Cupriavidus necator N-1: one gene and its partner. The protein of the gene in region 2 interacts with the protein of the main gene of each other region in a pairwise test. Links are inferred from orthologs where the notes say so. Each region holds a gene or a part of one and is shown on either strand. Other genes may lie near its edges.

Region 1 (4,819 bases), 520 kb from region 2 along the record:
GGCCGTGGGCGAATCGCTCTGGCTGCCGGATGCCGGGCCGGACGCACTGGCCTGGCTGCCCGGCGAGACGGCACAGGCGCCAGAGGCGGGCGACGCCATCCTTTACGGCCTGCGCCCTGGTCAGGAAGCCCGTGCGACGCGCGCCTTCGCCCAGGCAGACCTGGACGAATACATCACCCTGACCGGCGACGCCAACCCGTATCACGCCGATCCGGCCTTTGCCCGCGCGCGCGGGTTTGGCGGGCCGGTGGTGCCGCTGCCGCTGCTGGCCGGCATGTTCTCGGACCTGCTCGGCACGCAACTGCCCGGACGGGGCACGGGGTGGATGAAGCAGTCGCTGCGCCTCGCTTCAGCCGCGCGGCTGGATGAGCCGCTGACGGCATGCGTGCGCATCGTGCGGCTGCGCGCCGGCAAGGACTTGGTCAACCTGGCCAGCGTGGTCACGGGCGCGGACGGGCGCGTGGTGGTGCAGGGCGAATCACTCGTGCTGGTGCGCAACCTGGCGGACAAGGGCGCCTGCCGCGCCGCCTAGCCGCATGTCGCTTGCGGCACTTGCGAGCGTGGGAGCCGGGGTTGCCGACATAGCGGCGGATCGGGGTCATTGCGTACCGGCGCGGCCTTGAAATGTCGCGACAAAGCCTTATCTTTCGGAAAGACATCCAGTGTCCGGCAGGGCATACGGGCGCTCCGGCAACGAAGACCGGCGCCGAGGCCCCCGCATCAGGACACGACCTTATCCGAGAGAGGGAATCCTTATGCGTCTTGACAAGCTGACCACCCGGTTCCAGGAAGCGCTGGCTGATGCGCAAAGCCTGGCACTGGGCAACGACAACCAATACATCGAACCGCAGCACCTGCTGCGCGCGCTGCTGGCGCAGGACGACGGCGCCGCCAAGGCGCTGCTGGCGCGCGCCGGCGTCAACGTGCAGGGCCTGCAGAGCGCGCTGGACGCCGCCATCAAGCGCCTGCCGCAAGTGCAGGGCACCAGCGAGGTCCAGATCGGCCGCGACCTGGTGAACCTGCTCAACGCCGCTGAGAAGGAAGCCATCAAGCGCGGCGACCAGTTCATCGCCAGCGAGCTGTTCCTGCTGGCCGTCGCCGACGACAAGGGCGACGCCGGCCGCATCGCGCGTGAAAACGGCCTGAACCGCAAGTCGCTCGAGTCGGCCATCCAGGCCGTGCGCGGCGGCGATTCGGTCAACAGCGCAGAGGCCGAGGGCCAGCGCGAGGCACTGAAGAAGTACACCATCGACCTGACCGAGCGCGCCCGCATCGGCAAGCTCGACCCCGTGATCGGCCGTGACGACGAGATCCGCCGCGCGATCCAGATCCTGCAGCGCCGCACCAAGAACAACCCGGTGCTGATCGGCGAGCCGGGCGTGGGCAAGACCGCGATCGTCGAAGGCCTGGCGCAGCGTATCGTCAACGGCGAAGTGCCCGAGAGCCTGAAGAACAAGCGCGTGCTGGTGCTGGACATGGCCGGCCTGCTGGCCGGCGCCAAGTACCGCGGTGAGTTCGAGGAACGTCTGAAGGCGGTGCTGAACGACGTCGCCAAGGACGAGGGCCAGACCATCGTCTTCATCGACGAGATCCACACCATGGTCGGCGCCGGCAAGGCCGAGGGCGCGATCGACGCGGGCAACATGCTCAAGCCCGCGCTCGCGCGCGGCGAGCTGCATTGCATCGGCGCCACCACGCTGGACGAGTACCGCAAGTACATCGAGAAGGACGCCGCGCTGGAGCGCCGCTTCCAGAAGGTGCTAGTGGATGAGCCGAGCGTTGAGGCCACCATTGCCATCCTGCGCGGGCTGCAGGAAAAGTATGAGCTGCACCACGGCGTGGAGATCACCGACCCGGCCATCGTCGCCGCGGCGGAGCTGTCGCATCGCTATATCACTGACCGCTTCCTGCCCGACAAGGCGATCGACCTGATCGACGAGGCGGCCGCGCGCATCAAGATGGAAATCGATTCCAAGCCGGAGTCGATGGACAAGCTCGAGCGCCGCACCATCCAGCTGAAGATCGAGCGCGAGGCGGTCAAGAAAGAGACCGATGAGGCGTCGATGAAGCGCCTGGAGCTGATCGAGCAGGAAATCGCGCGCCTGGAGAAGGAGTACGCCGACCTGGACGAGATCTGGAAGGCCGAGAAGGGCGCCGCGCAGGGCACGGCCGCGCTCAAGGAAGAGATCGAGAAGGTCAAGCTGGAGATCGCCAAGCTGCAGCGCGAAGGCAAGCTGGACAAGGTGGCCGAGCTGCAATACGGCAAGCTGCCGGGCCTGGAAGGCAAGCTCAAGGCCGCGACCGACGCCGAGGCCAGCGAGCAGAAGCAGCCCAACAAGCTGCTGCGCACCCAGGTGGGCGCCGAGGAAATCGCCGAAGTGGTGAGCCGCGCCACCGGCATCCCGGTATCGAAGATGATGCAGGGCGAGCGCGAGAAGCTGCTGAAGATGGAAGACCGCCTGCATGCGCGCGTGGTGGGCCAGGACGAAGCCGTGCGGCTGGTGTCCGACGCCATCCGCCGTTCGCGTGCCGGCCTGGCGGACGAGAACCGGCCCTATGGCTCGTTCCTGTTCCTGGGCCCGACCGGTGTCGGCAAGACCGAGTTGTGCAAGGCCCTGGCCGAGTTCATGTTCGATTCGGAAGAGCACCTGATCCGCATCGACATGAGCGAGTTCATGGAGAAGCACAGCGTCAGCCGCCTGATCGGCGCGCCGCCGGGATACGTGGGCTACGAGGAAGGCGGCTACCTGACCGAGGCCGTGCGCCGCAAGCCGTACAGCGTGGTGCTGCTCGATGAAGTCGAAAAGGCCCACCCGGACGTCTTCAACGTGCTGCTGCAGGTGCTGGACGACGGCCGCCTGACCGATGGCCAGGGCCGCACGGTGGACTTCAAGAACACGGTGATCGTGATGACGTCCAACCTCGGGTCGCAGATCATCCAGTCGATGACCGGCGAGCCGCAGGAAGCGATCAAGGGCGCGGTCTGGCAGGAAGTGCGCACGCATTTCCGGCCGGAGTTCCTGAACCGGATCGATGAAGTCGTGGTGTTCCACGCGCTGGACCAGAAGCATATCGAGTCGATCGCACGCATCCAGCTGCATCGCCTGCAGGCCCGCCTGGCCCGCATGGATATGACGCTGGAGGTGAGCGAGACGGCGCTGGAGAAGATCGCCAGCGCGGGCTACGACCCGGTGTTTGGCGCGCGCCCGCTCAAGCGTGCGATCCAGCAGCAGATCGAGAACCCGGTGGCACGGGCCATCCTGGAGGGAAAGTTCGCCGCCAAGGATGTGGTGCCGGTGGATTATGTCGATGGCGAGTTCACGTTCGGGCGGAAGCTGGACTAAGGCTACCCATGGCTCGATAGACTGCCGGAGCACACAAGCAGTCGATCATAGTCAGGCCCCTGCGATACCACGCAGGGGTTTTTTTTGTCTTGCCATCACGCATTGCGTGTAAGGCGGTCCCGCCCCGTGCAATTTTTTCACGCCACGATGCCACGGGTCGTCGCCAGACGCGCCGTTCCGCGCGCTATCCGCCGAGTGGCACACTTCTCGCGTTGCACAAGGGTTGAGTTTCCCTACAAGGCGCTGCGCTGACGCAGCCGCATCCCCAAGGAGCCCTTCAATGACCGACAAGCCTTTCCTCTCAGACGTCAAGACATTGCGCGAGCGCGCCCGCAAGCACATCGATGATGGCGCCGTGACCGCGGGCTATGCCGCGGATCGCGATACCGTGCTGAAGCTGCTCAACGCTGCGCTGGCCACCGAAATCGTCTGCGTGCTGCGCTATCGCCGACACTACTACATGGCCAAGGGTCCGAACTCGAAAAGCGTGGCGGATGAATTCCTGGCCCATTCCAACGAGGAACAAGGTCATGCTGACCAGATTGCCGAGCGCATCGTCCAGCTGGGCGGCGAGCCCGACTTTGCCCCGGACGGCCTCACCAGCCGATCGCACGCGGAATATGTGGCGGGCACCTCGCTGACCGAAATGATCAAGGAAGACCTGGTTGCCGAGCGTATCGCCATTGACAGCTACCGGGAAATCATCCGGTTCCTGGGCGAGCGCGACCCGACCTCGCGCCGGATGATGGAGGGCATCCTCGCCGTCGAAGAGGAGCATGCCGACGAGATGGCCGACCTGCTGAGCCGGCAGTCCGGCGGCTGACCGGATCGCCACGCACTTGATATTGGTCAAGCCGCGCCAGCGGCCTGCCCGATAAGATTCGTCCTGTCATGGAGATGCGGGGGCGCTCTTCATGACTTGTCTACCCGTTTCCAGAATGGAAACTTCGCCCGCACCGGCTTGCCGGTGCGGGCGTTTTCTTTTGTGCGTGCCGATTGCGCCACCTGCGTGCGCCACCTGCGCCCGCCGCGCCTGCGCCCGCAGGCATGCCCATATTTCCGTCCGATCTTATGCAAAAAACAGCGAAGGATCGGCGAAACCATTCGTTCCGTTCAGATAGGCCCCTCGGTAGTCTTGCTCCTGACACAAGTCCGCCACCCAAGGCGGACAAGGCAAGAGGCGCCTCGCGCCCATTCACGACACTGACGGGAGCAATACAAGATGATCCGCAAACTGGCCATCAGCCTGGCCGTACTTGGCGCCCTGAGCGCGGCGCAGACCGCAGCGGCCGCCAACCTGCTGAACGTTTCCTACGATCCGACGCGCGAGCTGTATGTCGACGTCAATGCCGCCTTTGCCAAGGCCTGGAAGGCGCAAGGCGGCGACGCCGTGACCGTGCGCCAGTCGCACGGCGGCTCGGGCAAGCAGGCGCGCTCGGTGATCGACGGGCTGGACGCCGACGTGGTCACGCTGG
Region 2 (5,283 bases):
GCGCGTCGACCTTGCCGCCGCCTACCGCCTGGCCGCGCGCGAGGGCTGGGATGACCTGATCTACACCCATATCTCCGCCACGGTGCCGGGCGAGCCCGGCCACTTCCTGATCAATCCCTTCGGTTTTGCCTTCGACGAGATCGGCGCCAGCGACCTGGTCAAGATCAACGGCCGCGGCGAGGTCGTCGGCGAGACCGTGCATCCGGTCAATGTGACCGGCTTTGCGCTGCACGCCGCGGTGCATGCGGCACGCGCCGACGCGATGTGCGTGATGCACCTGCATAACACCGCCGGCATTGCCGTATCGGCACAGGCCGCCGGGCTGTTGCCGCTGTCGCAACATGCGATGCGCTTCCACGGCCGCATGGCCTATCACGACTACGAGGGCCTGGCCTTCACCCCGGCCGAAGGCGCGCGGCTGACCGCATCGCTGGGTGCGCATCCGGCCATGCTGTTGCGCAACCACGGCACGCTGACGGTGGGCCGCACCGTGGCCGAGGCCTATGTGCTGATGGCGACGCTGATCAAGGCCTGCGAGGTCCAGATTGCCGCGCAGGCGGGCGGTGCGCTGGTGCAGCCCGGCGCGGCTGTGGCGGACAAGACCTCTGAGCAGCTCTACGACAACGGCGCCGTCGAAGGCGTGATGGAGTGGCCCGCGCTGCTGCGCAAACTGGATAGAATCGATCCTTCATACCGGGACTGAGCGGGACTGGTTTCCCGCCGCGACTCAACCACATTCATCAAAGGAGCATTGCATGCCGACTTTCCACGTCGAAATGTTTGAGGGCCGTACCATCGAGCAGAAGCGCAAATTTGTCGAGGAAGTGACCCGCGTCAGCTGCGAAACCCTGGGCTGCTCGGCCTCGGCCGTCGACATCATCATCACCGACATCAAGCGCGAGAACTGGGCCACCGGCGGCGAGCTTTGGGCCGACAAGAAGTAAGGTTCCACGCAGCCCCACACTGAACACCATGCAGCACTTCGCCTCTGACAACTACGCCGGCTTCTGCCCCGAATCGCTTAAGTATTTCCTGGAAGCCAACGCGAGCGGCCACGAACAGGCCTATGGCGACGATACCTGGACGCAGAAGGTCTGCGACCGTATCCGCGAGCTGTTCCAGACCGATTGCGAAGTATTCTTCGTGTTCAACGGCACGGCGGCCAACTCGCTGGCGCTGTCGGCGCTGTGCCAGTCGTACCACTCGGTGATCTGCCACGAGCTGGCGCATATCGAGACCGATGAATGCGGCGGCCCGGAGTTCTTCTCCAACGGCTCCAAGCTGCTGACCGCGCCCGGCGCCGACGGGAAGCTCACGCCGGACGCGGTCGAGGCGCTGGTCACGCGCCGCTCCGATATCCATTACCCCAAGCCCAAGGTGGTGTCGCTGACGCAGTCGACTGAAGTCGGCACCGTCTACAGCGTGGAAGAGGTGCGCGCGATCGCCGCCATCGCCAAGCGCCGCCAGCTGCGCGTGCATATGGATGGCGCGCGCTTTGCCAATGCGGTGGCGTCGCTGGGCGTGCATCCGTCCGAGATCACCTGGCGCGCCGGCGTCGACGTGCTGTGCTTCGGCGGCACCAAGAACGGCCTGCCGGTGGGTGAGGCGGTGGTGTTCTTCGACCGCCGCCTGGCCGAGGACTTTGCCTACCGCGTCAAGCAGGCCGGGCAGCTGGCGTCGAAGATGCGCTTTATCTCCGCGCCGTGGCTGGGTTTGCTCGAGAACGACGTATGGCTCGCCAACGCGCGCCATGCCAATGCGATGGCGCAGTTGCTGCAGCAGCGCATCAGCGATATTCCGGGCGTTCGCATCATGTTCCCGACGCAGTCCAACGCCGTTTTCGCCGAGCTGCCGCTGCCCGCGATCGAGGCGCTGCGCGCCAGGGGCTGGCGCTTCTATACCTTTATCGGCGCTGGCGGCTGCCGTTTCATGTGTTCATGGGACCTGCAGCCGCAGACGGTTGAGGCGCTGGCCACCGATATGCGCACGGCGTGCGGCGCCTGACCGGCATCCCATACCTATAACGACGAGACCCCTTCAGGAGCCCCCAAATGCAATACCGATTCTGCCCGCAGTGCGGCGCGCCGCTGGAGGTGCTGCCGCTGTCCGGGCGCGAACGCCACGCCTGCGTGCAGCAGGACTGTGGCTTTGTGCACTGGAACAACCCGCTGCCGGTGCTGGCGGCGGTGGTGGAGTATCAGGACAAGCTGCTGCTGGCGCGCAATGCCGCCTGGCCGGAGACCATGTTCGCGCTGGTGACGGGCTTCCTGGAGCGCGACGAGCCGCCCGAGCTGGGCGTGGCGCGCGAACTGAAGGAAGAGACCAACCTCGATACCGAGTCGGTGTCGCTGATCGGCGTCTACGAGTTCATGCGCAAGAACGAGCTGATCATCGCCTACCACGTCAAGGCGACCGGCACCGTGGCGCTGTCCGAGGAACTGGCCGACTACAAGCTGGTGGCGCCGGAGGATGTGCGCGTCTGGTCGGCCGGCACCGGCTTCGCGGTGGCCGACTGGCTGGCCGCGCGCGGCTATCCGGTGCGCTTCTTCGACCGCCAGACCGGCGCCGACATTCCCGACCCGCGCCGCCCGCACGACTTCAGCCTGGTCGGGGGTTCGCTACAATACCGGTGGTGAGGCTGGCCTCCGGCCAGCCGCCCAGCCCCCAGAATCGAAGGAAGAGACGAATGGAGTTCCAGAAAGAAGTGGATGCGCGCGGCCTGAACTGCCCGCTGCCGATCCTGCGCACCAAGAAGGCCCTGGCCGACATGGCCAGCGGCGACGTGCTCAAGGTGCTGGCCACCGATCCCGGCGCCACGCGCGATTTCCAGGCCTTTGCCAAGCAGACCGGCAATGAGCTGCTGTCGCACTCGGAAGTGGACAAGGTGTTTGTGTTCTACATGCGCCGCCGCTGACCGGCATACGGCTCCCGCACCTGGCGGGACTGCACAAGGAAAAAGCCGCTCGAAAGCGGCTTTTTCCTTGTTTGCAGGGCCAGCGCGATCAGCTGCCGATGCCGGTCAGGTGCTCGCGCGATTCCAGGTAGGCGCTGAAGTCAGCCCCGACTTCCGGGTGCTTCAAGGCAAATTCAACGGTCGCCTTCAAGTAGCCCAGCTTGCTGCCGCAGTCATAGCGGCGGCCCTGGTAGCGGTAGGCCAGCACCTGCTCCTGACCCAGCAGCGACTGGATCGCGTCGGTCAGCTGCAGCTCGCCGCCGGCGCCCGGCTTCAGGTCACGCAGGTGTTCGAAGATGCGCGGGGTCAGGATGTAGCGGCCAACCACGCCCAGGTTGGACGGGGCATCTTCCGGTGCCGGCTTCTCGATGATGCCCGAGACCTTGATCACGTCCGCATCCCACTCGCGGCCGTCGATCACGCCGTAGGAGCGGCTTTGCTCCGGCGTGATCTCCTCGACGCCCAGCACCGAGCAGTTGTAGTGGTTGAAGGTATCCACCATCTGCTTCATCACCGGCGGGTTGCCGTCGATCAGGTCATCGGCCAGCATCACCGCGAACGGGGTGTCGCCGACCAGCTTGGCCGCGCACAGCACCGCATGGCCCAGGCCCAGCGCTTCGGGCTGGCGCACGTAGAAGCACTCCACGTTGGCGGGCTTGATCGAGCGCACCACGTCCAGCAGCGCCTGCTTGTTCTTGGCCTCAAGCTCCACTTCCAGCTCGTAGGCCTTGTCGAAATGGTCCTCGATGGCGCGCTTGGAGCGGCCGGTGACAAAGATCATCTCGGTAATGCCGGCGGCCATGGCTTCTTCCACGGCGTACTGGATCAGCGGCTTGTCCACCACCGGAAGCATTTCCTTGGGGCTGGCCTTGGTGGCCGGCAGGAAGCGAGTGCCCAGGCCCGCAACCGGGAACACAGCCTTGGTGACGCGATTTTCCATATCAGGTGTACCTCTCAGATTCCAGTCCATAACCCTGCCAGCCATTGCGGGCGCCGTCTGTCCGGTTCTGTCTGACGAAGCCGGACAGAACCCCCGGCAGGCAGGGGCGTGAATGCGGCCGCCGTGCCGTCAGGCCGGCAGCCGCTGCAGCTGGCCCTGCAGCTTGGCCAGCGTCTGCTCGAAATCAGCCAGGCGCTGCGTCTCTTGCGCCACCACGGCAGGCGGTGCCTTGGCGACAAAGCTCTCGTTGGACAGCTTGGCGCGGCACTTGCCGATTTCGCCACCGATTCGCTCGACTTCCTTCGACAGGCGCACGCGCTCGGCGGCGGCATCGATCTCGATCTTCAGCAGCAGGTGGTTGCCCCCGGCAATGGCGACCGGCGCGCCGGCGCCTTCAGCCTGCAGGGCAGCTTCATCTTCGAAGACGCGCACCTCGGAAAGTTTCGCCAGTGCCTGGATATGTGCGCTAGCCGCCTTCAGGAAGGCGCTGTCGCCCTCGGCGTAGAGCGGGATGCGCTGGGCCGGCGAGATGTTCATCTCGCCGCGCAGGTTGCGGCAGGCATCGATCACTTCCTTCAGGCGCGCAACCCATTGCTCGGCTTGCTCGTCGATCTTGGCGACCGCCGGCAGCGGGTAGGGCTGCAGCGCAATGGTTTCGGAGCCATCACCCTTGGCGCGGCCGGCCAGCGGGGCCACCTTCTGCCACAGCTCTTCGGTGATGAACGGGATGATCGGATGCGCCAGGCGCAGCACGGTCTCGAGCACGCGCAGCAGCGTGCGCCGCGTGGCGCGCTGCTGGGCCTCGGTGCCGTTCTGGATCTGCACCTTGGCCAGCTCCAGGTACCAGTCGCAGTATTCGTCCCAGACGAACTTGTAGATCGCGTTGGCGATATTGTCGAAGCGGTATTCGGCAAAGCCCTTCTCGACCTCGGCTTCCACGCGCTGCAGCAGCGACACGATCCAGCGGTCGGCCTGCGAGAAATCCAGATAGCCGTCCGGGCCGCAGTCGTGGTTGCACGGGCCCATGCCGCAGTCATGGCCCTCGGTGTTCATCAGCACGAAGCGGGTCGCGTTCCACAGCTTGTTGCAGAAGTTGCGGTAGCCCTCGCAGCGGCCGGTATCGAAGTTGACGTTGCGGCCCAGCGTGGCCAGCGACGCGAAGGTGAAGCGCAGCGCGTCGGCGCCGAAGGCGGGAATGCCCTCGGGGAATTCCTTTTTCGTCTTCTTCTCGATCTTGGGCGCGTCCTTGGGGCGGCGCAGGCCGGTGGTGCGCTTCTGCAGCAGCGTGTCGAGGTCGATGCCGTCGATCAGGTCCACCGGGTCCAGCGTGTTGCCCTCGGACTTGCTCATCTTCTTGCCTTCCGAATCGCGCACCAGGCCGTGCACGTAG

Evidence for each region. Proteins that work in one complex are often made in the same cells at the same time.
Region 1: the proteins of CNE_RS12895 (region 2) and clpB interact in binary tests that used the Escherichia coli proteins (3 or more experiments, as listed by UniProt). The link is inferred for Cupriavidus necator N-1 from one-to-one orthologs.

What each region holds. Positions count from the first base shown.
Region 1 is NC_015726.1:2,224,700-2,229,518, reverse strand. The notes cover bases 402-3,549. They hold clpB (ATP-dependent chaperone ClpB), read left to right. Parts: upstream 402-755; coding sequence 756-3,344; downstream 3,345-3,549. Other genes in these bases: CNE_RS10490 (MaoC/PaaZ C-terminal domain-containing protein), read left to right, coding at 402-532. Outside these bases: more of CNE_RS10490, read left to right, coding at 1-401; CNE_RS10480 (ferritin-like domain-containing protein), read left to right, coding at 3,625-4,167; CNE_RS10475 (sulfate ABC transporter substrate-binding protein), read left to right, coding at 4,567-4,819. UniProt on the Escherichia coli protein: Part of a stress-induced multi-chaperone system, it is involved in the recovery of the cell from heat-induced damage, in cooperation with DnaK, DnaJ and GrpE. Acts before DnaK, in the processing of protein aggregates.
Region 2 is NC_015726.1:2,741,038-2,746,320, reverse strand. The notes cover bases 1,526-4,300. They hold CNE_RS12895 (sulfurtransferase TusA family protein), read left to right. Parts: upstream 1,526-2,686; coding sequence 2,687-2,914; downstream 2,915-4,300. Other genes in these bases: CNE_RS12885 (valine--tRNA ligase), read right to left, coding at 4,023-4,300; galU (UTP--glucose-1-phosphate uridylyltransferase GalU), read right to left, coding at 3,003-3,893; CNE_RS12900 (NUDIX domain-containing protein), read left to right, coding at 2,052-2,636; CNE_RS12905 (threonine aldolase family protein), read left to right, coding at 1,526-2,004. Outside these bases: CNE_RS12915 (class II aldolase/adducin family protein), read left to right, coding at 1-703; CNE_RS12910 (4-oxalocrotonate tautomerase), read left to right, coding at 756-944; more of CNE_RS12905, read left to right, coding at 973-1,525; more of CNE_RS12885, read right to left, coding at 4,301-5,283. UniProt on the Escherichia coli protein: Involved in thiosulfate metabolism.